Regions from separate parts of the Nonomuraea sp. NPDC048901 genome, predicted to be linked through region 1. Evidence: riboswitches for the same ligand, from Rfam matches in the RefSeq annotation. Region 1 holds a riboswitch; each other region holds the start of a gene.
The links. Region 1 has a riboswitch for cyclic di-AMP ahead of AB0C30_RS46005 (hypothetical protein). Riboswitches for the same ligand answer to the same signal wherever they lie in the genome.
Positions count from the first base shown of each region.

Region 2: another riboswitch for cyclic di-AMP. It lies ahead of AB0C30_RS18120 (CHAP domain-containing protein); the one in region 1 lies ahead of AB0C30_RS46005 (hypothetical protein).
Region 3: another riboswitch for cyclic di-AMP. It lies ahead of AB0C30_RS35715 (CHAP domain-containing protein); the one in region 1 lies ahead of AB0C30_RS46005 (hypothetical protein).

Region 1 is NZ_JBEZFW010000019.1:140,640-151,102, reverse strand. It holds gene AB0C30_RS46020 (PadR family transcriptional regulator) at 1-243, opposite strand, end outside; gene AB0C30_RS46015 (MDR family MFS transporter) at 300-1,748, shown strand; gene AB0C30_RS46010 (DUF5302 domain-containing protein) at 1,796-1,996, shown strand; cyclic di-AMP (ydaO/yuaA leader) riboswitch at 2,162-2,296, shown strand; gene AB0C30_RS46005 (hypothetical protein) at 2,477-3,235, shown strand; gene AB0C30_RS46000 (alpha/beta hydrolase) at 3,361-4,206, shown strand; gene AB0C30_RS45995 (hypothetical protein) at 4,322-4,693, opposite strand; gene AB0C30_RS45990 (roadblock/LC7 domain-containing protein) at 4,712-5,086, opposite strand; gene AB0C30_RS45985 (hypothetical protein) at 5,116-5,997, opposite strand; gene AB0C30_RS45980 (roadblock/LC7 domain-containing protein) at 6,001-6,378, opposite strand; gene AB0C30_RS45975 (NAD(P)H-binding protein) at 6,613-7,215, shown strand; gene AB0C30_RS45970 (DUF4032 domain-containing protein) at 7,245-8,510, opposite strand; gene AB0C30_RS45965 (DUF885 domain-containing protein) at 8,533-10,101, shown strand; gene AB0C30_RS45960 (class II aldolase/adducin family protein) at 10,106-10,463, opposite strand, start outside.
Region 2 is NZ_JBEZFW010000005.1:100,154-110,616, forward strand. It holds gene AB0C30_RS18095 (DUF3237 domain-containing protein) at 1-366, shown strand, start outside; gene AB0C30_RS18100 (nuclear transport factor 2 family protein) at 424-864, shown strand; gene AB0C30_RS18105 (methyltransferase domain-containing protein) at 1,159-1,899, shown strand; gene AB0C30_RS18110 (metallophosphoesterase) at 1,971-2,849, shown strand; gene AB0C30_RS18115 (LysE family translocator) at 3,043-3,672, opposite strand; gene AB0C30_RS18120 (CHAP domain-containing protein) at 3,754-4,251, opposite strand; cyclic di-AMP (ydaO/yuaA leader) riboswitch at 4,438-4,579, opposite strand; gene AB0C30_RS18125 (YciI family protein) at 4,886-5,233, shown strand; gene AB0C30_RS18130 (sigma-70 family RNA polymerase sigma factor) at 5,320-6,615, shown strand; gene AB0C30_RS18135 (hypothetical protein) at 6,670-8,739, opposite strand; gene AB0C30_RS18140 (CHAT domain-containing tetratricopeptide repeat protein) at 8,863-10,463, shown strand, end outside.
Region 3 is NZ_JBEZFW010000012.1:30,222-40,684, forward strand. It holds gene AB0C30_RS35680 (carbohydrate ABC transporter permease) at 1-135, opposite strand, end outside; gene AB0C30_RS35685 (sugar ABC transporter permease) at 132-1,052, opposite strand; gene AB0C30_RS35690 (extracellular solute-binding protein) at 1,110-2,450, opposite strand; gene AB0C30_RS35695 (RNA polymerase sigma factor) at 2,846-4,090, opposite strand; gene AB0C30_RS35700 (YciI family protein) at 4,200-4,631, opposite strand; gene AB0C30_RS35705 (hypothetical protein) at 5,272-6,006, shown strand; gene AB0C30_RS35710 (hypothetical protein) at 6,097-6,261, opposite strand; gene AB0C30_RS35715 (CHAP domain-containing protein) at 6,529-7,212, opposite strand; cyclic di-AMP (ydaO/yuaA leader) riboswitch at 7,225-7,363, opposite strand; gene AB0C30_RS35720 (Gfo/Idh/MocA family oxidoreductase) at 7,482-8,435, opposite strand; gene AB0C30_RS35725 (aldo/keto reductase) at 8,455-9,282, opposite strand; gene AB0C30_RS35730 (hypothetical protein) at 9,379-10,323, shown strand.

The DNA of each region.
Region 1 (10,463 bases):
CAGCCAGGAGCGCACCTGCTCCGCGCCCTCGGGCGTGATCGCGTACATCTTCCGTCCGCGCGCCCCCTCCGACTCGACCGCCACCAGCCCGTCGGCGGCCATCTTCACCAGCTCCGGGTAGATCTGCGTGTGCCCGGCCTGCCAGACGTGATTGAGCGACCGCTCGAAGGATTTCGCCAGGTCGTAGCCGCTGGCCGGCCCCTTGGCGTCGAGGAGCCCGAGCAGCGCGATCCGTAGGGACATGTCGGCAAGCATAGCAAAGGGTTGACATGTCAATCCTTACATGTCACTCTCCACACGTGAATACTGACACGAAGCGCAGAGGCGATGGCCTCCTGCTGGTCGCCGTGCTCGGCGGCATGTTCTTAGGAATGCTCGACCAGACGATCGTCGGTACGGCCCTGCCGCGGATCATCACGGAACTGGGCGGCGTCGATCTCTACACCTGGGTCGTCACGGCCTACCTGCTGACCTCGACCGTGACCGTGCCCCTCTATGGAAGGCTGTCGGACCAGCACGGCAGGAAGCCGCTGCTGCTGATCGGCATGTCCGTGTTCCTCCTGGGGTCGGCGCTATGCGGGGTGGCGCAGGACATGACGCAGCTCATCCTGTTCCGCGCGTTGCAGGGCTTGGGCGCGGGCGCGCTGCTGCCGCTGTCGATCGCCCTGGTGCTCGAACTGTTCCCGCCGGAGAAGGGCGGAGCCCGGGTGCAGGGCGCGATGGGCGGAGTGATGGCGCTCAGCTACCTCGCCGGGCCGTTCCTGGGCGGGCTCTTCACCGACCACGCGAGCTGGCGCTGGGCCTTTTATGTGAACGTGCCGATCGGCCTGGTGCTGATCGCGATCATCGTGCTGCGCCTGCCGCGCCGGCCGGGACATGGCGGCGGGCGGCCCGACTACCTGGGAATCGGGGTCTTCACAGTTGGCATTAGCTCGCTGCTCATCGGCCTGACCGAGAAGGGGCTCGACGGCCACACCTGGACCAGCGTGCCGGTGATCGGGCCGATCGCGCTGGCTCTGGTGTCGCTCGTGGTGTTCGTGGTGGTGGAGATGCGGGCCGAGGCGCCCATCATGCCCCTGCACCTGTTTCGGAACCGTACGTACACGCTGGTCAACGTGACCTCCTTCTTCACCGCCTTCTGCATGTTCGCCGGCGTGGTGTTCCTGCCGCGCTACTTCCAGGAGGCGCTCGGCGCCAGCGCCACCGAGTCGGGGCTGCGGATCTACCCGCTGACCCTGGCCATGGTGGTGGGCAGCATGGTCGTGGGCGCGCTGATCAGCCGGACGCGCGTCTACAAGCCGTGGCTGGTGGCGGCGCCGTTCCTGCTGGTCGTGGGCACGCTGTTGTGCGCCGGTCTGACGCTGGACACGCCGCCCTGGGTGCTCGTCGGGTGGATGGCGCTGATCGGCCTCGGCATGGGCCCGATGCTCTCCGGCCTGACCGTGGCCGTGTCGAACTCGGTGCCGCCCCAGTACATGGGTACGGCCTCGGCCAACCTGACGTTCTTCCGCCAGATCGGCGGCTCGGTCGCCCTGGCCCTGGCCGGCACCGCCTACACCTCCGTCATCGCCACCGAGGCGCCGCTGCACGGACTGGCCGCCGCGCACGCCTCGGCCGCGGCCCTGGTCATCCCCTCGCTGGGGGTCGCGGGCGCCCTCGTGGCGCTGGTCGCCCTGATCGCCATGCCCGGTGTGCGGATCGACCGGGAAACCCCACAGCCCAAGGTCGAGGCCAGTTTCGCGTCCTGAGCGCCGTCATGCGAAGCTGTCCTTGTCCCCAACACCAGGAGGTCCTCATGGCGGAAACACCGGAGCCGGAAGTCGACGAAACTCCCGAGGACGAGATGAAGCGCAAGTTCCGCGAGGCGCTGGAGCGCAAGCGTAACCAGCATGCTGACTCGAGCGCGGGTGGCAGGGGCAACGACCCTTCCAAGATTCACGGCGCTCACGGGCCCGCCGCCAGCAAGCGTTCTTTCAGGCGGAAGAGCGGCGGTTGACCTGAGCTTTTCTGGGGGTACGGCATGCCGTACCCCCCTTTTTTCTTGACCCTCTAGGTAGATCTTCGCCCGTTTCATGGGCTTATGTTTGCCTTTGTCCGGTTCGGTACCTATAGTTCATGGAGTTACCAGCCGGTGACTTTGGGGCTTCAACAGGGGAGTACCAACCGGCAGGCGCCGAATCCCGCTCGCGGGAACCGGGGAACCAACGTTCCTTAGGGGTGAATCCGACCTCGGTCGGTAGGGCATCTCCACGTCCGAACCCGTCAGCTAACCCGGTAGGCGAGATGGAGAGGACACCTACCGCATGCGTAACCCCCGCGTCGTGCCGCCAGCCCGCGTGTTGTCGTCCGCAGACTGACCGGCGCCTTCCCCCCGCTCTTCCACGCTCCGCGTAGCGACCGTTTGGCGTCTTGCCCGGCTACGCCCACCTTTCACGAGCGCGATCCCCTTTTCCCGTATAAAGGACTTCACTGCTTCATGTCTGTTCGCTCTGCTATGCTCACCGCCGCCCTCGTAGGCGCGATCTCCATCAGCGCAGGCACCGCCGCACACGCCGACACCGGCAACGACAAGAAGGTCCTGCTCAAGGGCAAGACCACCGCGTCCTACTTCTGGGACGACTCCTCCGGCCGCGCCGGGGACACCGGGCTGCCGGCCAGCGGCAAGCCCATGCAGAAGGGGCTCGCCGCCAGCCCGAGCTGGCCGCTCATGACCGAGGGTTACGTCGTCTACAAGGGCAAGAAGATGCCCTTCTTCGTCGGCGACCGCGGTCCGGGCGTGCCGTCCTCCAGCGGCGTCATGCTCGACCTCGACGCCAAGACTTTCGCCGCCCTGACCGGTGGCCGCTTCAACTCCAGCACGCTGGGCGTGGACGGCAACGGTGGCGCGGGCCACATCAAGATCGACTACGTCATCACCAAGTGGGGTAGCGGTCCGGGCAAGAAGAACTACCCGCAGCCCTTCTCGACCGGTGCGTACGCCGTCGTGGACCGCAACCCCGCCAAGCCCCCGAAGATCGTGGCCGAGGGCGACAAGCCCGCCGCGGTCAAGCCCGCTCCCGCCAAGGCCGTGCCGGTGGCCGCCAAGAAGGCCGACAAGGCTGAGGAGAAGGTCGCTGACAAGAAGGTCGTCGAATCGAACGCCATCGGTGGCGCCGCCGCGGCGGTCGCGCTGGCGATGTTCGGCGGTGGCGTGACGGTCGGCCGCGACCGGATCCGCAAGCTCGTCCGGCGCTGACAACCGTCAGGTCCGAAGACGGTTTTGCTGACGGCCGTCAGGTCCGGAGCCGACGGCCTTGATGGTCGTCGGTTTCGGAGCCGGCGGTCTTTGCGTCGCGGGAAACAGAATGTCATTCTGACCTCGTGACCACGCTTGCAGCCGCGAACGGCATCGAGATCGCGTACGAGACCTTCGGCTCACCCGGCGGACGTCCCCTGCTCCTCATCATGGGGCTCGGCGCCCAGCTCATCCACTGGGACGACGAGCTCTGCGAGCTCCTGGCGGAGCAGGGCCATCACGTTGTCAGATTCGACAACCGTGACTCCGGACTCTCCACACACCTGCACGACGAGGGCGTTCCCACACTGGGGACGTCCTCTTCGTATCTGCTGGACGACATGGCCGACGACGCGGCCGGGCTGATGGACGTCCTCGGCTGGCCCGCCGCCCACGTCGTGGGCGCCTCGATGGGCGGCATGATCGCCCAGACGCTCGCCATCCGGCACCCCGAGCGGGTCCTGACCCTTACCTCGATCATGTCGACGCCCGGCCCGGACGTGGCCCCGCCCACGCCGGAGGCCAGCGCGGTGCTGCTCGCCGCGCCCCCGACTGATCGGGACGCCGTGCTCGCCCAGTCCTTGAGGACCTGGGCGGTGATCGGCTCGCCCGGCTTCGACATGGACCGGGAACGCATCCTCCGGCTGTCCGGCCAGGCGTACGACCGGTGCTTCGACCCGCCGGGCACGACCCGGCAGCTGGCCGCGATCATGGCCTCCGGCGACCGCACGGAGCAGCTCGGCACGCTGGGGATCCCCGCCCTGGTCATCCACGGCGAGGCCGACCGGCTCGTCCCGGTCGCCGCCGGCCACGCCACGGCGGCGGCGATTCCAGGCGCCACGCTGCTGACGTTCCCCGGCATGGGCCACGACCTGCCCCGGCCGCTCTGGCCGGACATCGTCGGCGCCATCACCAAGCTCACCACGAGCTGACGCACCAGGAATCAGGCCGGTCAGGGATCAGGCTGTTCAGGGACCAGGCTGTTCAGGGATCGGTGGAGGTCGGTGGCTCGTGTCCGCCGCGCCCGGACGCGAGCCACCGGATCTCTCAGACCTCCAGCTTCTCCTCGATCCCGCGGAGCTGGTGCCGGGCCAGGGCCAGGTTGGCCCGCGCCCGGTCCAGGGCGAGATAGAGGAAGAGCCCCTTGCCGCCGCGGCCGGTGATCGGCCGGATGATGTGGTACTGGCCGCCGAGCGTGATCAGGATGTCCTCGATGGAGTCCTTGAGCCCCAGCGAGTCCATCGTGCGCAGCTTGGCCTTGACCACCTCCGTGTTCCCCGCCGCGGCGACCTGGAGATCCAGGTCCTTGGAGCCGCCGAGCGCCCCCAGCGCCATGCCGCTGCCGTGATCGACGATCACCGCGCCGAGCGAGCCGTCGATCGTCATCATCTCCTTGAGAGAGACGTCCATGCTGGCCATGCCTTCCTCCGTTCAAGCTCAGTGAATCCGTGCTGAGATGGCGGCCACGCTGGCCGCCGTCTTGCGCCCCTCCAGCCGGAGCAGCCCGAGATTGGTGCCGGGCTCAGCCAGGACTGCGAGGACGATGGTGGGGCCCGCCGCGTAGAAGGCGGCGAAGCCGGCGGTGCCGGAGATGAGCGTCTCCTCCAGTACGCCCTGGCCGGTCATGATCGTCATTCGCCTGCTCAGCGCGAGCAGCGCCGCGGACAGCGCGGCGACCTGCTCGCCACTGTCGTCGGCGTTGTCGCAGGCGATGCTCATGCCGTCAACCGTGCAGGCGACGCTCCCGCTGATGTCCGGAGTGCGCTCGCGCAGGAGAACCATCTCCCTGAGCACCTCTTCACGCAGCTCCACCGGTGGCCTCCTTTGCGGGCGGGGGAACCTCATGTCAGCTCCTCCAGCGCCTTCTTCAGGCGCATCAGCAGGGCCAGGTCCGTGGGGTCCGCCGTGACCGGCGGGCCGAGCGGCAGGCCCGGGGTGCGGGGATCGTGCGGCGGCCGTTGGCCGGCGGCCACGCGCCCCCGCTGCGGCAGCGCCCCCTGCCCGTCTCCGGCGGTCTTCGCCCTGTGCTCACCGGTCTTCGTCGCGCTCTCTTCCGGGGCGCGCGTGGTGGTGGTCGGCTCCACGGGCGGTGCCAGCAGCCCGGCCGCCGCCATCCTCCGTACGGCCAGCAGCACCGAATAGCCGGACCTGCCGATCCGCTTGGCCAGGTCGAGCGGTGTCGCCTCGGCCCCGGCCCCGGTGAGGACCTCCCACTGGACCGAGTCCAGAGTCACCCCGCTGCCCGGCAGCCACTGCGCCGGCCGTACCGGAGCCGTGTCCAGCTGCGCGGACGGCCAGATCTGCGCGAGATAGGCGCGGCGGCGCGCGCACTCCCGCAGCAGGCCCGCCACGTCGAAGAACCACTGCCCGCCCAGCCAGTGCTGCTCGCCCGGCCGGAATTTCGGCCGCGACCCGCCGGCCGGCAGCAGGAAGAACGCGGCGTCCAGGACGGCCCCGAGCACGCAGTACTGCAGCTCGCCCAGCGTGACGGGCCCCTCCTCCAGCAGGCGCGCGCAGCCCCCGTCGGCCTGCAGCCTGCGCAGCGCCGTCTCCGGCAGCCGCCCGCGCGCCGCCAGCAGCCGCTCGACGCCGGGGGTCTGGGCGCACTCCATGTACGTGACCCGGCCCTCGCTGAGGAAGATCGTCCCGGCCCGGCCCACGCGGAGGGCGCCCGTGGCCCGTTCACGGGCTAGACCGGTCAGAAGCGTGTCCAGCGGTGCCATGGCTCAGGTGAGCAATTGGCGGGAGATGTTCAGCAGGCGGTATCGCGCCAGGGCGAGATTCGACCGTTCCAGGTCGAGGCGCAGGTAAATGACGAGCGGCCCCTCGAATACCGTTTCGAGGAATCTCAGTAAATGATGGCCTTTGTCGGTAGTGACCAGCATGTCGTCGATCCGGACAGTTTCGCCGGGGCAGGAGCGGGCCAGGCCGTCCATGGTCGCGCGCAGTGTCTCGGTCAGGGCGGCGGCGGAGCTCTCGGCGTCCACGCCCTGCGGCGGTCCGCTGATGGCCACGGCCATGCCGCTCGTCTGGTCCACCAGCATCGCGTCCAACGCCCCTGGTATCGCCATGACCTCGGTCAGGCAGTCATCCAGTCCCAGCACGTGACCCTCCCACGCCGTCATGAGGACTGGGACAGCGTAGGAGCGGCGGATGACGGCCGGGTGATCGGATAAAGCGAGATATGTATGAGGTTAAAGATGTCTACGGCCAAGGTGGAGAAAAACCTAACCGCGACGGAGATTTCCTGATTAGGGGTATTGCTTGCGACATTTAAGAGTATTGCTCACATTATTCTCGGCCCAGCTCGCCAGTATCCAATGGATACTCTGGAGAATATGAAGATTCTTCTCTTTGGCGCGACCGGTATGGTCGGTCAGCGCATCGCCGCCGAGCTGGCGGCCCGCGGCCACGAGGTGACCGGTGTCAGCAGGTCGGGACCGGTCAAGGGAGATGTGCGCGACGCCGCCACGCTGGGCCGCGGCCATGACGCCGTGATCTGCGCGATCGCTCCGCCCCGCGACGGGAGCGAGCCCGAGGGGCCGTTCCTCGACGCCCATCGCGCCCTCATCGACGGCGTCCGCGCCGCCGGGGTCGGGCGGCTCGTCGTCGTCGGCGGCGCCGGCGGCCTGGAGGTGGCGCCCGGTGTCGACCTGGTCGACACGCCCGGCTTCCCGGACATGTACAAGAAGGAAGCGCTGGCCCAGCGGAGCGCTCTCGGCCTCTACCGCGAGGTCGACGACCTCGACTGGACCTACGTCTCCCCGGCCGCGGAGATCGCGCCCGGAGAGCGCACCGGACACTTCCGTGTCGGCGGTGACCAGCTTCTCACGGACGCCGAGGGCAACAGCCGCATCTCCGCCGAGGACTACGCGATCGCGATCGCCGACGAGGTGGAGAAGGGCGAGCACCCGCGCCGGCGCATCACGGTCGCCTACTGAACTCCGTCCGACTCCTTAAGGTCCGACTCCTAAAGGTCCGACTCCTCAAGGTCCGACTCCTCAAGCAGGTCGTCCGCCTCCTCCATGAGGCCGCCCGGCTCCTCGGGCAGGAGGGCCTTCTCGTCGGGCTTGTGGACGAGCACCTTGTCCACGTACGACTTCACGGCGGCCGCGATGCCCACGTCGGCCCCGGCCGCCTCCGACAGGTACCACCGGTGGTCCAGCACCTCGTGGAACAGCTGCGCGGGCTCCAGCTTCCCGCGCAGCCGGGCCGGAATGCCCTCGACCGTCGGCTGGAACACCTCGGCCAGCCACCGGTGCGCCACGATCGCCTCGTCCTCGTGCCGCAGGCCCTTGGCGACCCGGAACCCGTCGAGGTCGTTCAGCAGCCGCCTGGCCTGGTTCTCCTCGACGTCGAGCCCGGTCAGCCGGAGCAGCCGCCGCTGGTGGTGCCCGGCGTCGACCACCTTGGGCCGGACGATGAGCCGCCCGGTGCCGACCTTGCGCCGCACCATCATCTCGGCCACGTCGAAGCCCAGCAGGTTGAGCCGCCTGATCCGCTGCTCCACCCGGTGCCAGTCGACCTCCTCGATGATCTCGTCCTGGGTGATCTCGTTCCACAGCCGGTGGTAGCGGGTCACGATGTCCTCGGCGGTGTCCATGGGGTCGATCGACGGGTGCAGCAGCCCGCCCGCCTCCAGGTCGAGCATCTCGCCGAAGATGTTCATGTGCGCGGTCTCGATGTCGCCGAGCCGCTGGCCCTCGCTGATCATCGGGTGCATCTCGCCGGTCTCCGCGTCCACGAGGTAGGCGGCGAAGGCGCCCGCGTCCCTGCGGAACAGCGTGTTCGACAGCGAGCAGTCGCCCCAGAAGAAGCCGTTCAGGTGCAGCCGCACCAGCAGCACGGCCAGCGCGTCCAGCAGCCGGGTGAGCGTGTCGGGCCGCAGCGTGCCCGACATGACCGCGCGGTAGGGGAGCGAGAACTGCAGGTGCCGGGTGATCAGCGCCGCGTCGAGCCCCTCGTCCCGGCCGGTGACGAAGGCGATCGGCTCGACCGACGGCGCGTCGAGCCTGGCCAGGTCCCACAGCAGCTGGTACTCCCGCCTGGCGTACCGCTCGCTGATCTCCTTGATCGCGTACACGTTGCCGGACAGCCGCACGAACCGCACCACGTGCCGCGAGATACCGCGCGGCAGGTCGACCATGTGATGCGTCGGCCAGTCGGCGAGAGGGACCTCCCAAGGCAGGCGGATCAGGTCGGGGTTGCCGAGCGCGCCGGTGATCTGTAGGGGCATATGCCCAGGATATTGTGCGGACGTGGACGAGTTTCTCAAGTGGTACTTTTCCGGTCGTCCCGTCGTCGCCAGCACCCTGGGAGCCGACGGCTACGATCACACGCTCGGTGACTTCACCGCCGCCGCCTTCGCCGCCCGTGAGCGGGAAGAGATCGTCTGGCTGGACCGGCTCTCCAGACTGGAGACGCCGACGCCGGATGACGCGATCGACAGGGATCTCGTCCTGTCTCAGCTGAGGGGCTCCATCGCCCTCGCCTCCTGGCCGGACTGGCGGCGCGACCCGGCCGTCTACCTGTCGGCGATCTTCACCTCCATGTTCACGCCGTTCCAGCGGCGGCTCAAGCCCGAGTCCGAGCTGGTGGCCGCCGCCCTCTCCCGGCTGGCCGAGGTGCCGGACGTGCTGGCCGCCTGCCGGGCCAACCTCGACGCCGAGCTCGCGGCGCCGCTGCTCGTCCAGCGCGGCCTCGGGCAGGCGCGCACCGGGCGCAACTTCCTCACCAAGACCATCCCGTCGATGGTGACGGACCCGGAGCTGCGCGCGCGGCTCGCGTCCGCCGCCGAGCCGGCCGCCGCCGCTTTCGATGCGTTCGTCACCTTCCTCGAAGAGTTCAAGTGCGGCGGCACCTGGCGGATGGGCGAGCGGCTCTACTCGACGCTGCTGCGCGAGCGCGAACTGCTCGGGTACGGCGCCGCCGAGCTGCACGAAAAGGGTGAGGCGGCCTGGGCGTCGCTGGACGCGCGGATGCGCGAGGTCACCAGGCGGCTCAACGGCACCGAGGACTGGCGAGCCGCGATGGAGTCCTTGATGGACGACCATCCCGCCACACTGGCCGACATGCGGGCCGAGTACGAGGCCGAGACCCACCGGGCCCGCGAGTTCGTCAGGGAACGCGACCTGGTGACCTTCCCCGAAGGGGAGGAGTGCCTGGTGCTGCCCTCGGCCGAATACACCAGGCCGGTCCTGGCCGTGGCCCACTACCTCTCGCCGCCGCCGCTGAGCAGCTCGCGTACCGGCGTGTTCTTCGTGCCGTACACGCCTGACGGCTTCACCGAGGAGCAGGTACGGCAGCGCCTGCGGACGAACTCGCGGGCCCAGATGCCGTCGATCGCCGTCCACGAGGCCTATCCCGGCCACCACTGGCACCTGTCGCACATGGCGAGCAACACCCGGACCGTGCGCAACGTGTTCCGCACCCCGTACTTCACCGAGGGCTGGGCCCTCTACGTCGAGAAGGTGCTGCACGAGCAGGGCTACTTCGACACGCTCGCCACCGAGCTGGCGCACCTGGACTGCCGCATCTTCCGCGCGGCCCGCATCGTGGTGGACACGGCGCTGCACTGCGAGGACATGTCGATCGAGGAGGCGGAGACGTTCATGGCGACGAAGGCGTCACTGTCGCCCGGAACGGCGCAGGGGGAGGTCAACCGCTACTGCGCCTGGCCCACGCAGGCGCCGTCCTACCTGACGGGCGCGATCGAGATCGACCGGATCAGGGAGTCGTACGACGGGTCGCTGAAGTCGTTCCACGACAAGATCGCGGGCTCGGGCGGCCTGCCGCTGGGACTGGCCGAACAGGCGGCCCACCTGTAACCCCTCAGTTGTTGCGGCGGGGGAAGGCCGGGGGGTTGAGGGAGCGGTCGATCACGGCCGCGAGCTGCTCGTCGGTCAGGATCGTGGGCTTGCCGACGCTCAGCCCCCGCACGTACACCTCACACAGCCATTCGAGTAACCGGGTGGCCTCGAAGGCCTGCTCGAGCGTGGCGCCGATGGTGACGCCGCCGTGGTTGGCCATGAGCGCCGCCTGCTTGCCGTCGAGCGCCGCCCGGACGTTGGCCGCCAGCTCCGGCGTCCCGTACGTCGCGTACTCGGCCACCCGCACCACCCCGCCCAGCAACAGCGCGTTGTAGTGGACCGGTGGCAGCTCGGTCATCGTGGTGGCCACGACGGTCCCG
Region 2 (10,463 bases), on a different contig from region 1:
ATCGCGGTCGTTGACCGCGGAACCGTCGAGGGGCCGCGGCTGCGCGGCGAGTTCCTGCCCGGTGGCGGTGACTGGATCACCGTCGGCTCCGACCGTGTCGCCCGCCTCGACGTCCGGGCGACGATTCGCACGCATGACGACGAGCTGGTGTTCGTCACCGTCACTGGCCGCGCCACGCTGTCGGAGGAGGCGATCGGCCGGCTACTGGCCGGCGAGACCATCGGCTGGAACGAGATGCACGCACGATCCGTGCCGCTGTTCGAGACCGGCGCGGAGCGCTACTCGTGGCTGAACTCCACCGTCGCCATCGCCGTCAACGAGCTGTCCCTCGACCACGTCGAATACCGCGTCTACCGCATCCAGTGACCAACCATCAGCCCGCCGAGTGAGCCCAGTGAGCCTAGTGACAGGAGGCAGCGCGCCATGCCCACCGCCGCATCGCCCGCGCACAACGTCAGAGAACTCTTCAACACCTACGCCACAACTTTCGCCACTCGCGACGTGGACGCGATCGCCGCGCTGCACTCGCCCGGAACCCAGTTCTGGCTGCACAACGGCGAGCAGCCGGTTCAGGGTCGATCCGCGCTCCGCGACAGCTTCGCCTTGCTGTTCGCCCAGTGGCCTGACCTGGGATTCGACATCCACCGGGTCATCATTGGTGAGCGGCACTGGGTTCTTGACTGGGCTCTCACCGCTGTTCTCACCGACTCCGGCGGCAACCGGCGGCCGATCCGCTTCGACTGCCTCGACGTGGTCACGCTTGACGAGAACGGGCTCGTCGAACGCAAGGACACCTTCATCGATCTTCCTCAGGCGCAGGCAGCGCTGACCGCCGTAGCGGCCGGGTCCAGGGGTCATTCATGACGCCAATGGCCGGTGCGGTCCTGCGCAACCCGATGACGCTCGCGCACGGCCCTTGTCACCAGGTGGCACTGCTTGCCAGGGTGCCGCACTCCCGACTGCACCGCCACATATTCGCCACGTTAGGTATTCGTACAGTTACGGAGGTTGTTTGTTCGGGGCGTGAGGAGTTGGGCGTGGGCAAGCATGAGGGCGCGACAAGCGCACGTACGAGGAGTTCGATCCGCCCAAGGACGAGGACAACAAGGGGGACGGGGGCGGCACAGGAGATGGCCGACACAGCAGCGGGAAGCGGAGGTGACGCCGCCGGACCTCGACAACCGCATCAGCGGCAAGATCAACGCGATAAGCGGTAATCGAGAGCCGGTCACCGGCACCCTCGAGGAAGCGCTGAAAGCCGTGCCGCGGCACCTGTTCGTGCCCTCGGTGGGGCTGGCTCTGGCCGATGACGGGCCTGTGCTCATCGATTGGCGTAGCGATCCAGACGCGTGGTGGGCGGCCGTCTACGGGCCGGCCGCCATCGTGACCCAACTCGACGAGGGCGCGACCGCCCTCCGCGCCACGGAAGGCCGCTACAACTGCTCCAGCTCAGCCCTCGGTACCGTGGTCGGCCTGCTCGGACTGCTGAATCCCCGGCCTGGGCACCGCGTGTTGGAAGGAGGTACCGGCACGGGCTGGACCGCCGCATTGCTGTCACATCTGGTCGGCGAGGACGGCAGCGTGACATCTATCGAGGTTGATGAAGGTCTCGGTGAGCAGGCGGCCAAGTCCTTGGCCGCGGTCGGGGCGCAGCCGCACCTGATCGTCGGTGACGGCGCGGCCGGCTGCCCTGACCGGGCACCGTACGACCGGGTACACGTCACGTGTGGCATTCACACCGTGCCGTACGCCTGGATCCAGCAGGCCGCTCCCGGTGCGGTGGTCGTCGCACCGTTGTTGACGTTCTTCCGGCCAGGGTGTCAAGCTCGACCTGGCTCGGTCGTCGAGATGGCGGTGGAGCGCTGGGATGTGAGTCACCGGTTCAGGGCCGGTGGTTGACACCGCATCGTTGCGCCGCTCGACCGGTGCTGGGCCATGTCCGGATGGCTTTCGCGAAAGGTCGGCAGGCGATGAAGATCGCTTTCTTGGGTGATGTCCATGGTTGTGTGCTGCACGCGCTGGGTGCGGTCGTGGCGCTGCGGAAGCGACGGGAGCTCCGGCTCGACGCCGTGATCCAGGTCGGCGATCTGGGCGCCTACCCGTCGTTCGATCGGTGGGACGAGGCCAGCCGTCGGTTCGGCCGGGATCATCCCGCTCAGGGGGACTTCTTCCGGCTGCTCGATCCGTCGCCGGCCTTCGCCGAGGGGGTGCGCTCGGCTCTCGGGCGGGTCCCCGGTGTGCTGTTCGTCAGCGGCAACCACGAGGATCACGACTGGCTGGCATCCTTGCACGACGCGGCGGGCGCCGAGGTCGTGCCGGTGGATCCCCTCGGCGCCTACCTCCATGTCGCCTGCGGGAACGTGGTTGAGGTCGCCGGGCAGCGCGTGGCGTTCCTGGGGCTTATCGAGGTTCCGGGGAAGATGGATCTGGACGAGAGCGCGTACGCGCGGCTGATGGCGGTCAGACCGGGTGACGTGGACGTCCTGGTGACTCATGACGGCCCGTACGGGATCTCACGCGACCGGCGCGGGAACGTACAGGGCTCGGCGAAGCTGACCGCACTCATCGAGCACCTGCACCCGCGCCTGCACGTCAGCGGCCACTACCACCACCCCAACGGCCCCCGCCGCTACGGCCGCACGACCTCCTACGCGCTCGCCCAGTTGGTGCGGCCCAAGACCACCAAGTGGGAGCCGGAGCCCATCAACCCCGAACAACGGGTGACAGCTGGGAGCATCGGCCTGCTCGACACCGAAACCGGTGACTTCGAGTACGTACAAGATGATTGGCTGGCCGGTATCAGCGGGGACGCGTTGGACCTCGCCGAACTCATCGCAGTCCACTCCTGAAGCACGGCGCGATCAGGAGATGGACGACCAGGCGCGCAGGGAGCTTGCGCAGCCGCCGCTCACTGCACCCGCACTTCTCGATTCGGCGGCTCGTCTCCCCACACCGCGCCGACGAGCCCGTCCGGCGAGACGGGTCGCCCGTCGGAAACCGAGGCGGCGAGCCGCGTTCCTCCGCTGACCGGGCCGCGGCCGGTCAGCGTTCGGCCGCGAGGGTGACGCCCAGACCGATGAACACGCTCCCGGTCGCGGCGTCGATCCGGCGGCGCACCGCCTGGCGGCCGCGCAGCCAGCCGCCGATCCGCCCGGCCAGCACGCCGACCGTCGCGTCGGCCAGGAACTCCAGGACGATCAGGACGGCGCCGAGGACGGCGAACTGCAGCCAGACCGGCCCCGCCGCGGGATCGATGAACTGGGGCAGGAAGGCGACCATGAACGTGAACGTCTGCGGATTGGCCATGGAGGAGACCACGCCGTTGAGGAAGGCCCGCCGACCGGACATTCCGCGGCTGGCCGGATCGTCGGCCTGGCCGTTCTTGCGGTTGCGGATCATCTGGACGCCGAGGTAGATCAGGTACGCGGCGCCGGCGAACCGTAGCACCGTGAAGACGACCGGGAACGTCGTCAGCAGCACGGCGAGCCCGGCGGCGGCCGCGGCGACGTACAACGCGTCACCCGTGATCACGCCGGCCGTGGCCAGCAGCCCGGCGCGGGGCCCACCCCGCAGACCGCATCCCAGGACGAACAGCATGTCGGGTCCGGGGGTGATCAGAGCGACGATGGTGGTCGCCGTGAAAACGGCGAGCAGGTGCGGATCGATCGGCATGCGATGATCTTTCCACCTCCAGTGTCGGCGCACCGCTTCGGGGACGCCGCTCGGGGGGTGCCAGAGGCGCCAGGCCAGCTGTCAGGCGGCGTAGTGCGGGTAGCCGTAGCCGACGACCTGGGAGGTGGGACGGACACGCTGCTCGACCTTGCCGTTGCCGGTGTTGCCCTCGATCGTGGAGATCGTGCCGTCGCCGTTGTCCTTGACCACGAAGCCGACGTGGCTGATGGAGCTCAGGTCCTTGCTGCCGCTCCAGGAGTAGAAGACCACGGCGCCGGGCTTGGCCACGGTGCCCCAGCGCTGGTTGGCGGCGAACCACTTGGCGTGGGCGACGGTGTAGGCGTCCCAGCCGACCTGGGAGCGGGCGCCGGTCTCCTCGCCGACCCAGGAGACGAACATCGAGCACCAGGCGGCGTTCAGGTAGTCCTGCCTGCTGCCGCCGTCACGCTGGACGGTCTCGGCGGCGCGGGCCGAGTTCATGTACCACTTCTGGAACTTGGTGCCGCCGCCGTTGGCGTCCTCGGACGTGCCGACCTGGGCCTTGGCCAGGTTCAGGACCTGCTGGGCGGTGACGTTCACCTGGGCCTCGCCGTTCCTGCCGCCCTGCGCGGAGGCGGGGGCGGCCTGAGCCGCGGTGGGGGTGTGCCCTGTGGAGGCGGTGGCGGCGTTCGCCGCGGTGTGGGCGCCGAGGGCGGCGGCGGTGAGGGTCGCGCCGAGCGCGATCTTGGCATAGCTGATCTTGGGGGTGCGGATAATGGTGATTACTCCTTGCTTCCATTCCGCTTACCGGGTTAGCTGACGGGCTCGGGCGTGGAAGCTGCCCTACGGCACGTTGACGTGCCGATTAGCCCCGATCGAGACATGGGTCCCCGGTCCCGCGCACAGGCGGGTTCAGCGGTCACAGGTGATTGCCTGTGATGCATGCGATGGGTATGACGTCCGTACTCGGACTTTGGCGGCGCGGCCAGAGGGATACTCACTGTCTAGGCCAGGCGCACAGATGGGTACAACGCACCCCTGACCTGGGTAATTCCATCGCCATGAAATCGCCATGCCCAGCCCGGCCGGCTCGTCGATCCGTCAAGTAGCGGGGGTGTCTTGTTGAAGTCGCGCCAGGGCGCGTCTGGAAAAGGTTCGCGTACGGTCTGTCGAATTCGCCTCGCCCGTCCGACGTAGAGGCGTACCGACCGGACAGACGGCCAAGGAGACCCTCATGCCCCAGTACGCGATCCTCATCTTCGACAACGCCGGAGCCGGCGACTACACCCCCGAGCAGCAGGCGGCGAGCCAGCGGCACGCCGACGACCTCGTCGACTCCGGCGCCATGATCGCGGCCTACGCGCTGCGGTCCGCCGACACCGCCACCTCGTTGCGCGGCGACGTGGTCACCGACGGGCCCTTCATCGACGCCAAGGAAGTCATCGCCGGCGTCTGCGTCATCGAGGCCCCCGACCTGGACGCCGCCCTGGACCTGGCGCGTCGCAACCCCGCCGTCCAGTGGGGCCGTGGCGGCGTCGAGGTGCGCCCCGTCGCGGGCGGCATCGCGCCCACCGCCCGATGACGGCCGCGGCGGACGCGGGCCAAACCGACGCGAGCCAAACGGAGGCGGGCCAAACGGAGGCGGGACGGGCGGACGCGGGTCAGGCGGTGGCTGACGCGCATCGGCGCGAGTGGGCTTTCGTGCTCGCCGCGACCGTGCGCGTCGCGCAGGACCTGGACCTGGCCGAGGAGTGCGTACAGGAGGCGTACGCCGCGGCACTGTCGGCCTGGGAACGCGACGGTATCCCCGCCAACCCCGCGGCGTGGCTCACCACCGCGGCCAAGCGCCGGGCGATGGACGCGATCCGCCGCGAGCGGACCTTCCGGTCGAAGCTGCCACTGCTGGTGGAGTCCGACGAGCTCGCTCCGCGCAGGCCGGCGGACCGTGATGAGGCGGACGCGGTGGAACTGGAGGATGCCGTACCCGACGAACGGCTGCGGCTCATCTTCACCTGCTGTCATCCCGCGCTCGCGCAGGAGGCGCAGCTCGCGCTCACGCTGCGGCTGGTGTGCGGGCTGCCGACCCCGGACATCGCCCGGGCACTGCTGGTGTCGGAACAGACGATGGCCGCCCGCATCACCCGGGCGAAGAAGAAGATCTCCGTCGCCCGCATCCCCTACCGGGTGCCGCGCCCGGCGGAGCTGCCGGACCGGCTGGCAGCCGTACTCGGCGTGCTCCACCTGCTGTTCACCGCCGGGCACACGGCCCCCTCGGGCCCCGCGCTCGTGCGCGCCGACCTGGCCGACCGCGCGCTGCACCTGGCCCGCGCGCTGCGAGAGCTCATGCCCGATGAGCCAGAGGTACGAGGGCTGCTGGCACTGCTCGTGGTCACCGACGCCCGGCGCGCGACCCGGACGGACGCTGACGGCCGGCTGCTGCGCCTTGAGGAGCAGGACCGCTCCCGGTGGGACCGCGGCGCGCTGGCCGAGGCGCACGAGCTGATCGTGGCCGGCCTGCGCGGTGGCCGCGCCGGGCGCTACCTGCTGCAGGCGGCGATCGCCTCCCTGTACGCCGAGGCACCGTCGTACGAGCAGACGGACTGGGCACAGATCGTGGCACTCTACGACAGACTGCTGGCCCTCTGGCCCTCACCGGTGGTCGCGCTGAATCGGACCGTGCCCGTGTCGATGGCCAAAGGACCGGCGACCGCACTGGCCCTGGTCGAGGCGCTGGAGCAGGATGGCCGGCTCTCCCGGTACCAGTACCTGCCGGCGATCAAGGCGGACCTGCTCCGGCGCCTCGGCCGTACGGACGAGGCGGCGACCGCGTACCGGCAGGCGCTGGAGCTGACCGACAACGAGGTTGAGCGGGCCTTCCTCACCGGGCGTCTAACTGATCATGATCCGGGCAGGACCTCGCTTGTCCTACGTCTCGGCGTACTACCTCGGCCGGTTGGGCGATGACGAGGCCCGCGACAACGACGGCGCGGTCATCCCTGACCGCGGCTGATGCCGCCTTCACTTATCGGTGTTCGTGTCCGCGGGCACGACCTCGCCGACCGTGCCCAGCAGGCGGCGCAGCTCGTCGTACTCGATCGGGCGCCCGAGCCGGAGGGCGGCGTACTCGCCTGCGGCGCCGCCCTGCGCGGCGAGTTCGGCGCACGCCGCGTGCCACTCGTCGTGGGCCTTCCGCACGGCCTGGGCCGCGCCGGGGCTCTCGAGGTCCGACAGGTCACGGAGCCGGACATAGGTGTCATACGCCTCACGCTCGGCGGCGGATCCCTCGGCGGGCGGCGGCAGCCGCTCGCCGAGCAGTTCGAGGAAGACCCTGGAGCGGCCCAGCTCGGAGAACTGCCAGGCGGTGACCGCGGTGCCGCCGTCCCCGAGTGCCTGCGGCGTGGCCGAGGCGAACAGCCACACGCCCAGGTCGTACAGGCCGCTGATCGAGCCGCCCGCGCTGATCCGCAGATCAGGGCTGAGGGCGCGCCCGCGCACGTCCTCCGCCGAGCGCACCGCCTCAAGCAGGCTGTCCCTGGCCACCTCCATGTCGCCCACGGACCTGGCGAGCTGGGACAGTCCCGTCAGCGCGTTCATCTCCCATGTCACCTGCCCGGCCGCGCGGGCGCGCAGCGCGGCTTCGGTGAAGAGCGCGGCGGCCTCGGCGGGGCGGCCTTCAGTCACGAGATCGTCGGCGCGCAGCGCGAGGTCGCGGATGGGGTTGCCCCAAGCGGGGAAGGGCGCGGGAGTGCGCCGGGACAGCCACGAGCGCAGCTGCTTGTCCAGGTTCGTGTGCCCGCGCACGCCCATCAGCAGCGCGAAGGGATGGGTGTTGAACGTGAGCGCCTGCTCCTGTCCCCAGGCCAGCCGCTCCCGGATTCCGCTGCGGCGGATCGCCATGGCCCGCGCCTCCAGCCGGCGTGCGCCCTCCTCGTCGCCGCGCTGCTGCGTGATCACCGCCAGGCCCAAGAGCGCGTTTCTACGCAGGTACGGGCTGTCATCCGGCGAGAGAAGCTCGTGATCCAGGTCCACCGAGCCGAGACCGTGCCTGGTGATCAGGCGGCTCCAGGCAGTGTGCCGGGCCTGGGCCGCCATCCGCGGCAGGCCCAGGGCGGAGAAGCGGCGGGCGCACTCCCGCCAGGTGGCCAGCACCTCGTCCTCCAGCCCGAGATACTGGTAGATCTCCGCCCGCAGCCACAGACAGCAGGTGCGCTGGATCTCCTGGTGCCGTGCCAGCCGCCGGGTGGTCCGCGGCACGACCTCCTCGTCGACCAGGTCCAAAGCGAGCTCGGCCAGCTCGACACGGCGCAGCGCCGCCTCGGCGGACACGGAGCCGACGGTGAGCCGCGCGTCCAGCAGCAGCGCGGAGATCAACGCGTAGTCGGGCCTGCGGCGGCGGGTCAGGAAACCGTCGTAGAGCCACTCACCGAGATTCACGGCCGTGATCACCTGTACGTCCGAGTGTTGTGCCTGGGGAGTGCCGACAGCGATCCTGTGGAGCGTCTCGACCGTCTCCACCAGGCACAGGGCGAGCGCGGGCACGGCCAGCCGGGGGTCGGGGTGCGCCACGTACGCCAGCAGGAACGGCGTCCACGCGTAACGCAGCAGCACGGTCGCCAGCACCGAGCAGAGCGCCAGCGGGGCCCGCAAGGGTTTCGGCGGCCTGGCCACGGCACGGAAGGTGCCGACCCCGACCTGCAGCAGCAGCACGGCGGCCACCAGGAACACCCCGTTGAACGCCGTGGCCCAGGCCGTCGTCGCCCAGGCCGAGGCCAGCCACTCTCCGGCAGGGGAGAAGACCAGCAGCGTGCCGGCCGCGAGCACGATGATCTCTCCCCAGCGCCGCAGCCGAGCCCGCTTGCGGACCAGGCCGCGCCAGGCCGTCATCCTGCCCGCCACGTGCCCGCTGACCAGCAGCCCGGCCAGCAGGGGCAGCCAGGCGGCGCCCCCGCCCGTGCGGGCCGCCGCCCACACGCCGAGCGCGGCAGGCGTCACGCAGGCGACCCGCCGTGCCCACGCTGACACCCGGTCGGCCCGCCCCGGCGGCCGGATCAGCAGGCCATGATCAGGTAACGCCCGCTTGTCACCCACTGGAGGGATTTCCCCGCGAACGCCGCTGTTCACGCCCGATCACGAATGCGTATCTCGCCCTTCTCAGAGCGATCCGGTGGGGATAACTTCTGCGTGGCGGCGGAAAAACCAGCGCGGAGGGCCATGCCAAGGCGTTTGCGTGTCCGGACCGGCGACCCCTGGACGCCCAACCTTGCCCGTGCGCGGCGGCGCCTGGCGCGCGGGCGGCCGCAGGACGCGGCCCGCGAATACCGGCAGGCGTGCAGGCTCGCCGACGGCAGGCGCGCCGATCCGCTCGTCAGGTCCGCGCTGCGGCAGTGGCTCGGGCTGGCGTTGCTGAAGGCGGGGCGCGGCCAGGAGGCGTTGCGGGCGCTGGTCCAGGCCTGTGAGCTGCTGGGCCATGACCCCGGGGCGGCGGAGCAGTACGCGAGCACCCTGGACACCCTCGGCCTGATGCAGCGCGACCTCGGGCAACTCCGCGCGGCTGAGGAGTCCCACCGGAAGGCCGTGGACCTGTTCAGGCGGGCCGGTTCACGCGAGGGCACCGTACGCGCCGCCGTCAACCTCGCCGTCGCGGTCAAGGACCAGGGGCGCCTCACCGAGGCGCGCGGGCTCCTCGCCGGCATCGAGCCCGCGGCCCGCGACTGCACCGACCCGGCGCTGCTCGGGCACACGCTGCTCACTCTGGGCCTCGTCCACGAGCTGCTCAATGAACCGGCACCGGCGGAACGGCTGGCCAGACAGGCGGCCGAGGCCTACCGCGCGGCGGGAGACAGAGAAGGCGAGGCGGCCGCCACGCACAACGTGGGCCGTTTGCTGGACACGGGCGGGCGGCACCGCGAGGCCATGGAATGCTTCACCACCTCCCTGACGATCAATTTGGAGATCGGCGCCGAACTGGGCGTATCCGACGACCTCGGTGCCATAGCGTCGCTGTTCCAGCTCGCCCGCCAGTACGACGAGGCCCGCCGTGTGCATGAACGGGCGCTGGACATCCAACGCGGGGCGGGCTACCGGCGCGCGGTCGTGGCCACCCTCTGCGACCTGGGAGTGCTGGCGCGCGACCAGGACGACCTCCCTCTCGCGCGCCACCACCTGCAGGAGGCACTGCGGGAGGCCGAGACGCTCGCCGACCCGCACACCGTCTATCAGACGCGCGTCCTGCTGGCGGAGATCAGCATGCTGGAGGAGGACTACGCGCAGGCGCGCGTGGCCTACCTGGCCGCGGCGGAGGCGATGGGGGACGCCAGGGGGGCGCTGCTCGACGAGGCGGACGCCGTCACCTACTTCAGCGAGTCCCGTCTCGACGCCCCCGGCATGCTGGTGCGGCTCTCGCTCCACCTGGGCGACAGGGCGGGCGCACTCGAATGGGCGGACGCCGCGCGCGGTCAGGAGCTCGTACGCAGGCTGGCCTGGACCGCCCTGGCCGCACCACCCGGCGCACCGGCGACGATCCTCGCCGAGGAGGCCGAGACCCGCCGCCTCCTGAGTGCGCAGGAGGCGGGCTTGCGGTCCGGTGGATCGGCGGACGCGGCGCTGCTGACGGCCTACAGGCAGAACTTGTCGCGTCTGCACCAACTGGAAAACCAGCTCGCCGAGCTGACTCCCGAGTACGTGTCGATGCGCCGGGGAGAACGCCTCGGCTGGAACGGCATCACCGCCCTGCTGACTCCGGGCCCTTCACAGGACGGGCCAGAGGGGACCGAGGCCATGGCTCGTCTGGTGCTGGCCGAGTACCACGTGAC
Region 3 (10,463 bases), on a different contig from region 1:
CGGCGGCGGCACCGCCACCGCGTCGGCGTTGGTCCGCGAGGCGATGACCAGCATCCAGTACAGCGGGAAGGCGGACAGCACGATGGCCAGCGCCAGCATGACCCGGGTGATGAGGGTCGGCGACCAGTTGGTCATTTGGTGCCCCCGATCCTGCGGACGAACAGGAAGTTGATCAGCGCCCCGATGAGGATGAGCAGGAACAGCAGCCAGGCCGCCGCGGCGGCGTAGCCGTAGTCGAACTCGCGGAAGCCCTGCTTGACGATGAACATCGCGACCGTCTGGAACTGGCCCTGCGACCCGCCGTCGACGTTGCCGTTGTAGAACGTCGTCGGCTCGGAGAACAGCGTGAGCCCGCCGATCGTGGAGTTGAGCACCACGAAGATCATGGTCGGGCGGAGCATCGGCAGGGTGATCTGCCAGAACTGCCGCCGCCGCGAGGCCCCGTCGATGGCCGCGGCCTCGTACAGGTCGCGCGGAATCGTCTGCATGCCGGCCAGGAAGATGATCGCGTTGTAGCCGGTCCAGCGCCAGTCGACCATGGTGGCGATGGCCAGCCACGACGGGACCCGCTCGGCCCGCCAGTTGATGGCGTCCACGCCGAACCAGCTGAGGATCCAGTTGACCAGCCCCCAGTCACGGGCGAAGAGCTGGGTGAACACGACCGCCACCGCGACCACCGAGGTCACCAGCGGCAGCAGCACGCTCATCCGGATCGCCAGGCGCAGCCGGAACCGCTTGTTCAGCGCGTTGGCCAGGAACAGCGCCAGCAGCAACTGCGGGATGGTGGCCAGCAGGAACATGCCGACCGTGTTGACCACGGCGTTCCAGAAGTCCTCGTCGGCCAGCAGCTTGGCGTAGTTGCCCAGCCCGGTCCACTTCGTGGTCCCGGCCAGGTCGTAGTCGTAGAGCGAGTAGTAGAGGGTGAACGCCAGCGGGAAGAGCCCGAAGGCGGCGAACAGGATGAAGTACGGGGACACCAGCGTGTACGGCATCACCTTGACGTCCAGTCTGGAACGCCAGAGACGGCCGGTCGGAAGGGTGTCGATACTCATAGGAGACCTTTCGGCGGCAGTAGCCCGGCCCGCTCATGGCGGGCCGGGCGGGGAAGATCAGCCCGCGGCCTTAACCGCGTCGTCGACCAACTGCTGCCAGGCCTTGCCGTAGGGCACCGAGCCGTCGTCCATGCCCTGGATCACCGACTCGATGGCGTTCTTGACCTGGGCGTGCTTCACGCCGAGGAAGACCGGCTGGAGGCTCGACGCCGACTTGGCGAAGATCTCGCCGATCGGGGCGTCGTTGAAGAACTCGTTCTTCGCGCTCTGCACGGCCGGGTCCTGCTGCGCCTTCGTGTTGCTCGGCATGTTGCCGAAGTCGGTGAAGATGCTCGCCTCGGTCTGCGCTTGGGTCAGGTAGTCCGCCACCGCCGCGGCTTCCTTCGGGTGCTTGCTCTGCTTCGGCACCGACAGCCAGGAGCCGCCCCAGTTGCCGCCGCCGCCGGGTACCGCGGCCACGTCCCACTTGCCCTTGCCGCCGTCGCCGGCGTTGCCGCTGACCACGCCGAGCATCCACGACGGGCAGCCGACCGTGGCGAACGCGCCCTTCTGGGTGCCCGCCGCCCACTCGTCGGTGAAGTTACGCAGCTTGGCGGTCAGGCCCTGCTGGCTCATCTTCGTGGCGAAGTCGAAGCCGGCCTTCACCGCCGGGTTCTTGTCGACGATGAGGTTGTTGTCCTTGTCGAAATAGGTGACGTTGCCGTTCTTGGCCGCCTCCTGGTAGAGGACCACCTGGTAGAGCGTGTTCGTGCCATCGGCGAACTTGGTGTCCTTCACCTTCGCCTGGAACTGCTGGCCGACCTTCATGAAGGCGTCCCAATCGGGCCACAGGGCGCTGACCTTGTCGCGCTCGGAGGGCAGTCCGGCCTTCTTGAACAGATCCGAGCGGTAGCAGATGCTCATACCGCCGATGTCGGTGCCCAGGCCGAACAGCTTGCCGTCGGCGGTGAGGCCGTTCTCCCACTTCCAGGCGGGGAAGTCCGCCTTGCGGGAGTCCAGGCCGAATTCCTTCAGGTCCGCCCACCACTCCGGGTGCGCCTTGGCCAGGCCCATGCCACCTTCGTCGATGCCGACCACGTCGCCCGCGCCGTTGCCCGCCTGCAGCCACTGGATCATCTGCGGCCAGTACTGCTGCTCGAACTGGTCGGTCAGGTGCTCTTCCTTGATCTGGATGTCCTTGTGCTCGGCGTTCCACTTCGTGATGGCGTTCTTGTAGCCGAAGTTCGAGCCGCCGCCGAAAGTCTGCACCCGGATCGTGACCGGTTCGGCGGCCGACGAGGACGCGGGTGCGTTGCTGGCCGCCGGAGTGCCGCCGGAGCCGCAGGATGCGACGGTCAGGGCCGCCGCCGCCAGGGCGGAAGCCGCGGCGAGACCGCCGCGACGCTTGCGGTTCAACATGGTGGACCCCTTCTCGGGTGAATGGGTGGGGAGGTGCACCGCGACACACGCTCCGGGCCGCGGTGGGAAATCCTTGGGAGCGCTCCCACAAAGGGTGCACTTATGGCCTGTGCCCGTCAATGCGCTGAAACGCAACCGTTACCAATGGTGCGATTTCTCATTCTGAAAGGGGATTTTTGGTGACTTACGACGCAAAGAGCCGTTTGGGAGCGCTCCCATCACAAGGGACTCGTTTGTGTTTGCTTTCTGGGCATGTCGCCCACACACTGCGGGCTTTTCTCGTGGTCACGCCCGTGGTCACGAGCGCAGTCGGGCTCGCGGTCGCGACTGCTGAGGCGTCCGTACGGCGCGTTGGCGGCGATCAGCAGGCGACAGGGATCAGCGGGCGACAGGGATCAGCAGGTGGCGGCGCGCTCTCGCAGCAGGGTGCGCTCGCGGGCGTTGCGGGTCATGGCCGCCGCCCGTTCGAACTCGGCGCGCGCCTCACCCTGTCGCCCCAGCTTGACCAGCAGATCCCCGCGTACGCTCGGCAGCAGGTGGTAGCCCTTCAGCGCCGGTTCGTCGACGAGCTGGTCCACCAGTTCGAGCCCGACCGCCGGACCGTACGCCATGGCGAGCGCGACCGCCCGGTTGAGCTCGACTACCGGGGAGCGCGACATCCGCGCCAGCGCCTCGTAGAGGGTGGCGATGGCCCGCCAGTCGGTCTCCTCGGGGGTGAGCGCCCTGGCGTGACAGGCGGCGATGGCGGCCTGCAGCACGTACGGGCCCAGGTCGCCGTCGAGATCCTCGGCCCGCTGGAGCGCGTCCAGGCCACGGCGGATCAGCAGGCGGTCCCAGCGGCCCCGGTTCTGCTCCAGCAGCAGGATCGGCTCGCCGGACGGTCCCACCCGGGCGGCCGCGCGCGACGCCTGGATCTCCATCAACGCGACCAGGCCGTGCACTTCGGGCTCCTTGGGCATCAGCTCGGCCAGCACCCGGCCGAGCCGCAGCGCGTCCTCGCAGAGACCGGGCCGCATCCAGTCGTCACCGGCCGTGGCCGAGTAGCCCTCGTTGAAGATCAAGTAGATGACCTCCAGGACCGACGACAGGCGTCCGGCCAGCTCCTCACCCTGCGGCACCTCGAACGGCACCTGCTTGTCGGCCAGCGTCCGCTTGGCCCGGACGATCCGCTGCGCCACCGTCGGCTCAGGGACCAGGAACGCCCTGGCGATCTCGTCGGTGCTCAGCCCGCCGAGCACCCGCAGCGTGAGCGCCACCCGGGCCTCCGTGGACAGCACCGGATGACACGCCGTGAACACCAGCCGCAGCAGGTCGTCCTCGATCTCATCGGTGCCGGGCAGCTCCTCGTCGGCACCCGGCTCCTCCGACAGCTCGCGGCCCATCTCGGTCAGCTTGCGCGCGTAGCGTTCCTGACGGCGCAGCAGGTCGATGGCGCGGCGTTTGGAGACGGTCATGAGCCAGGCGCCGGGATTGCCCGGCACCCCCGACTCCGGCCACTGCTCCAGCGCCGCGACCAGGGCGTCCTGGGCCAGCTCCTCGGCCAGGCCGAGGTCGTGCACCAGCCCGGTCAGGCCGGCGATGAGCCGCGCCGCCTCCATTCGCCAGACCGTCTCGATCGCCCGATGCGTATCGGAAGCCATCACCTGGCCATAAGACCAGCCCGCCCCAGCTCCCGCAAGCCGGGACCGGAGCCTGGTGGGCGATTCGGGCCCCCAACGGAGAGTTGGGCTCGCGGGCGGGAAGCGGCTTCTATTGTTCGGCGGAACCCGTCAGGCGCTCGCGCAATGCCGCCTCGCGTTCGGCCTCCTCGGGGGTCATCGACCCGTCCGGCAGGTCGGCGGCGTCGAACACCTGCCAGACATCCAGCCCGACCCCCTCATGCCCACCGGGAACCGGCACCCGCAGCGCCCATTCGATGGCCTCCTCCCGGGACTTGACCTGGATCAGCCAGAACCCGGCGATCAGCTCCTTGGCCTCGGCGAACGGCCCGTCGAGCACCGTCGCCTTGCCATCCTTGGTGTAGGCGATCCGCGCACCGTGGGAGCTGGGGTACAGCCCTTCGGCGGCCAGCAGCACCCCCGCCTTGGCCAGGCTCTCGTTGTAGGCGCCCATCGCGTCGACGAGTTCCTGGCTGGGCAGTTCGCCGGCCTCGGTCGCCTCGTTCGCCTTCCCTACGATCATGAACTTCACGATCCGCCTCCTTCACTCTCACGAACGCGTCGAACGGTCAAGGCCCCGAATCGACACGTGAGCAGAAATTCTTCACCAGGAGACGTCGCAGCGTCATCGGCACCGCGAACCAAGACCGGCGCCTTCAGCCCGCCAGCGGTAAGGACCGGCGATCTTACGTTCCAGCGAGGACCCGGACATCCTCCTGGCCGTGATCCGGGCTTGGGATCCGCCGTAGTCCGCTTCTCGCCAGTTCTTGCGGTAGTACGGGAGCGTATAGATGGCCAGTGTCCTGCCCTGCCGCAGGACGGTGCCGTCATGGCGGAGGCGTCCGCCGCGCGGGCGGGCACGCCGGAGCCGATCAGGACCACGAAGGCGACCGCCGCCGCAGGCAGCAGGCGGAAGTCGGGTGACTTGCGGGCTGTTCGAGTCCTGACTCCAGGGGCTGCAGATAGTCGGCGGCGAACCTCGCGTGTCAATACACAGAGTAGCTATTACGGCGCATACCGTATCTGTTGGGCTTCTGCGCCGTTTCCGTCGTCACGATGTTCTGGGCTACGTCCTCGAACGGCACCCGAGACAACCATGGTCCGCAGAACCCGGCGGCTGCCACCAGGGCAGCCGCGCCGACCGTCAACGGTTAGGGAGCGCGATGAGCGACGACAAGGAACCAAAGCTGATCTACGGCCAGGGGGCCGATGCGTGTCCCGAGGGGCACTTCTGTCTCTATCGGGCCAATAACTTCAACGCGGGCCAGACCCCGGGGCGTGGCGACAAAATCCTGGCCATTCCGATGGGCGCGCATGCCAACGACTTCTCCGAGTACGGGTTCGACCACAGCGGTGATGGGGTGAGCGCCGTCGTCAACAACACCGTCGAGGACAACGCGCTCTTCTCGGCCGCCAACCAGCAGGGACACTCACTGCCGGTGGAGCGGGGAGCCTCGATCGCGAGGTTGTCGGACATCCCCATGGCCGAGAGCCCGAACGGCTCCTGGAACGACCAGGCCCAGTCCGCGCTGGCGGCCCGCTTCGTGGGGAACCTGCGCGTCGACCAGGAGTTGCGAGGCCACTGGGCGGAAGGCTCGGGCCACATCTACTCCTACCGGCTCACGATGCACGCCGAGGACACCCGCGTCATGAAATGGGCCGTGGGCTTCGGCGGCCTGCCGGAGGGAACCTTGCTGTCCAAGAGCTTCGTCGACACCTTCTGGGGCGAGATCTTCCGCGACGGCAGCGACGGCGCCGTCCTGCTCGGCTCCCCCGAAGGCGGCGGGCACAGCGTCGATCCTGGGACAGCCCTTCCCATCGACATCCAGGTCGTCTACCCAGGCGAAAGCCCCGCCTACGAACGCCTCACCGGCCTGAACGCCCAGCAACTGGGCTGACTCGCCGGATCGCCGAAAGCGTCGTCCAACGCCGATCTCCCCGCGAAGCCGTGGCGTCGCGGGGAGATCGGCCGGGGGTCCGGTCTTGCGTCAGATGTGCTCGGCGGGGTTCGCCGGGAGGTAGAAGTTCCAACTGCCGTGTCCCTCGTGGGCGCCGCCCGCGGGGCAGTGTCCGTTGTCGGGGCGGCCATTCCACCAAAGGGTGTAGCACTTGTTACAGAAGCGCCAGTTGTCCTGCTGCGTCGTCGGTGACATGTCCCCTCCTCCAGTATCGAGAACCGGCTCGCTGTCCGGCCACCGTCAGTGTCCGAGGTGACGGCAGGCCCGTGACATCCCCAAACTTGGGGGGTTGCGGTCGGATGGGCAGATAAGGCAGCCATGCGCTGTTCAGCCCAACGTGGTGGGCTTTTCGGCAGCCGGTACGTGAGAGTAAGACGCCGGTACGGGAGAGTAGGACGCCGACGAGCGCGCGTCCAGTAGGACGCGCGCTCGTCGGCAGGAGAGCCCTCGATCAGGAAGTCGTCAGGCCCCGTAGTTCGGGTAGCCGTAGCCGACCACCTGGGACGTCGGCCGGACGCGCTGCTGGACGCTGCCGTTGCCTGTGTTGCCCTCGATCGTGGAGATTGTGCCGTCGTGGTTGTCCTTGACGACGAAGCCGACGTGCTCGATGTCGTCCAGGCTCTTGCTGCCGCCCCACGAGAAGAACACCACGGCGCCCGGCTTCGGGGTCGTGCCCCAGTGGTTGTTGTTGGCGAACCACTTCGCGTGCTCGACCGTGTAGGCGTCCCAGCCGATCATGCTGCGCGCGCCGGACTGCTCGCCGACCCACGAGACGAACATCGAGCACCAGGCGGCGTTCAGGTAGTCCGCGCGGGTGCCGCCGTCGCGTCTGAGGGTCTCCAGGGCGCGCGGGGAGTTCATGTACCACTTCTGGAACTTGGTGCCGCCACCGTAGGCGTTCTCAGTGGTGCCGACCTGGGCCTTGGCTAGCGCCAGAACCCGCGAGACCGTGGCCTTGGCCTTGACCTCGCTCTCCGGGTGGCTCTTCGCGGCGGCGGCGTGTGCCGGGGCCGCGGCAGCGTGGGCGGTGGCGGTGTCCGCGTGGGCGGCGGACTGGCCGGCGAAGGCGGCGGCCGCGACGCTCACGCCGAGGACGACGTGAGCGAAGGTCGACTTGGTGGCGCGAAAAAGATGGGACTTGGCCATCGAGGGGGTAACTCCTTGCTTCCATGCCGCTTACCGGGTTAGCTGACGGGTTCGGACGTGGAAGCTGTCCTACGGCACGTGACGTGCCGATACACCCCAAAGGACGGTGGGTCCCCGGTTCCGCGCGAGGCGGATTCAGCGGTCACAGGACGGTCCTGTGATGCCTTTGTGCGATGGTCTGGCAACGAACGGACAAACCGGACGTATGCCTCATATGACCACAAAGGTAATGCAAGTGGCAAGGGTCTTACAAATGGATAAATCGCCAGCTAAGAGAGCTGCTCCCTCGCGTCGGCCAGAAGCCCCATCATGGCAAGGCTTTCGTCAAGTGGCATGATCGCGGATTCGGTCCTGCCTTCGGCCATGGCGTCCCGTACCTCGCGCACCTCGCCGGCGTATCCGTTGTCCGCCGGATCGAGCACGAACTCCTCCGTCTCCATCGACGGCCCGCTCAGCACGACCCGCTCCGGCGCCCAGAACGGCGCCTTGATGTGGGCGCGCATGTCGGTGCCCACCACGAGGGCGTCGTTCGCGTACGGGCCCAGCAGCGAGCACTCCACCAGGGCCCGCCTGCCGCCCGGATAGACCAGCACCCCGCCCGCCTCCGCGTCCACCCCCGAGGGCGCCAGCGAGCCCGTGACGTGCATCCGTGAGGGCATCCCGAGCAGCAGCTGCGCCAGCCCGAACGAGTAGACGCCCAGGTCGAGCAGCGCCCCGCCGCCCAGCTCCGGCGCCCACAGCCGGTGCGCGGGGTCGTAGGGAGCCTTGAAGCCGAACGACGCCTGGACCGAGCGGATCTCCCCGAACCGGGGATCGCCGGCCACCCGCTGAATGAGCGGATTGAACCGGGTCCACATGGCTTCCATCAGGAACACCCCGGCATCGCGGGCGAGCTGGACCATCCGCTCGGCGTCGGCGACGGACGCGGCGAGCGGCTTCTCGCACAGCACCGCCTTGCCCGCCGCGATCGCCGCCTCGGCGACCTCCAGGTGCTGGGCGTGCGGGGTCGCCACGTAGATCGCGTCGACGCCGGGGTCGGCGCACAGCTCCGCGTACGAGCCGTACGCCGACTCGGCGCCCAGTTCCGAGGCCAGCGCCCGCGCGCGGCCGAGGTCGCGCGAACCGACGGCGGCCACCCGCATTCCCGGCTCAGCGGCGATGACCGCCCCGACCCTTGCAGCGATGACACCCGTGGCCGCTATGCCCCATGCGAGATCCTTCATGGGGGAAGATCCTAGGGACTTACCCCATCCAGCTGAAAGTCTCCGGGTCGGGCCCGATCCGGCCGTCCTGCTTGGTCAGGGCGCCTATGGCCGCCATGTCCTCGGTGTCGAGGACGAAGTCGAACACCTCGGAGTTCTCCTTGATCCGCGCGGGCGTGACCGACTTGGGGATCGTCACATTGCCCAGCTGGATGTGCCAGCGCAGCACGATCTGGGCCGGCGTCTTGCCGTGCTTCTCCGCCAGCACGGCCAGCGCCGGGTCGCCGAGCAGGCCCTTGCCCTGCCCCAGCGGGCTCCACGCCTCCGTGAGGATGCCGTTGGCCTCGTGGAACTCCCGCAGCGCGCGCTGCTGGAAGTACGGGTGCAGCTCGATCTGGTTGATGGACGGAACGATGTCGGCCTCGTCGATGACCCGGGTGAGGGTCTCGATGGTGAAATTGGACACACCGATCGCCTTGGCCCGTCCCTGACGGTAGATCTTCTCCAGGCCGCGCCAGGCCTGCAGATACTTGTTCCGGGACGGCACCGGCCAGTGGATCAGGTACAGGTCCACGTAGTCGAGACCGAGCCGGGACAGGCTCTCGTCGAACGCCTCCTCCGCCCGCTCGTGGTCGTTGTTGAAGAGCTTGGTGGTGACGAACAGCTTCTCGCGCGGGATCCCCGAGGCGCGTACGGCCCGGCCGACGCCCTCCTCGTTCCCGTACGCGCTGGCGGTGTCGATGTGGCGGTAACCGGTCTCCAGAGCGGCCGTCACGACCTGTTCGGCCTCGTCGCTCGGCACCTGCCAGACGCCGAACCCGAGCTGCGGCACCTGCACGCCGTCGCTGTTGAGTAGTAGCGAGTTCATGGGTCCCATTGTTCATGTCCCGTTTCTGGCGGCTTAAGGCGGCCGGGCTAGCTTGAAGCGGTCGTGATCGGGCTATCACCCCGCGGGGGTAACAGAGTGGGCAAACAGGCGTCGGCCTGGGTGGAGTCCCCGCTTCAGATGCTGTGCGCCATAGAGGCGCACCGCGCTGGACTGCTCGGGCCTGCCACGGTCGTCGTGCCGCGTGCCGGGCTGCGAGCGCTCAAAGCCACTCGCCGGGAGCTGTCCGGTCTGGCTCTGCCCGAGGGGCTGGAGCTGGCCGAGCCGCGCGAGCGCATGCCGCGCTCCCCGCACGCCGTCGGCGACGCCTTCTCCGGCCGGGTTCAGCTGCGCTGGCTCGTCTCCCATCCGGGCCGCATCGTGATCGTCGATGACGGGCTGGCCACGCTCCGGTTGCTGTCTCTGCTAGCCGAAGGGCCGTACAAACCGCTGTTACGGGCGCGGGCCCACCCGGGAAAGCTGCGCGCGGCCCTGGGGCTGGCGGCGGCGATCAGGCTGCGCGCGAGCCGGGTGTCGGTCTTCACCGCGCTGCCGGTGACCGACGAGCTGGCGGCGGCCGTCCGCGCGGCGGGCGTCGACCTGGTCCGCCACGACTTCGGCTGGCTGCGCGAGCAGCCGCTGAGCGGGCCGGGACCGGCCGAGCGGACCGTCGTGCTCGGCACCTCCCTGGTCAGGAACGGACTGGTCCACCGGGACCGCTACCTGAGCTGGCTGATGGAGCGGGCCGCCGAGGAGCCGCTCGCCTACTTCCCGCACCGCCGCGAGGACCCCGCTGACGTGGCGGTCATCCGCGAGCGGCCCGAGATCACCGTGCACGACGCCGGCGTACCCGCTGAGCTGACGCTGCGCGGTCTCGATCCCGGCCAGCGGGTGCTCAGCCTGCCGTCCACCGCGATCACCTCGCTGCGCGTGCTGCTCGGCCCGCGCGGCGTCGCGGTCGAGGCGGTGGACGTGCCGGACGACTGGTGGACCAGCAGGGCGGCCCCCGACCTGCGCTCCCATCTGACCGGAGTGGCCGGATGATCGGCTTATCTCGCCGCTGATGGGAGTCGCCGGGTGACCGGCTCATCCCGCAGCTGACGGAGTCGCCGGGTGACCGGCTTGCTCCGTACGTGACTGGAACGGCCGGTCAAGACCGGCGTTCAACCCATACGACTGGGCGT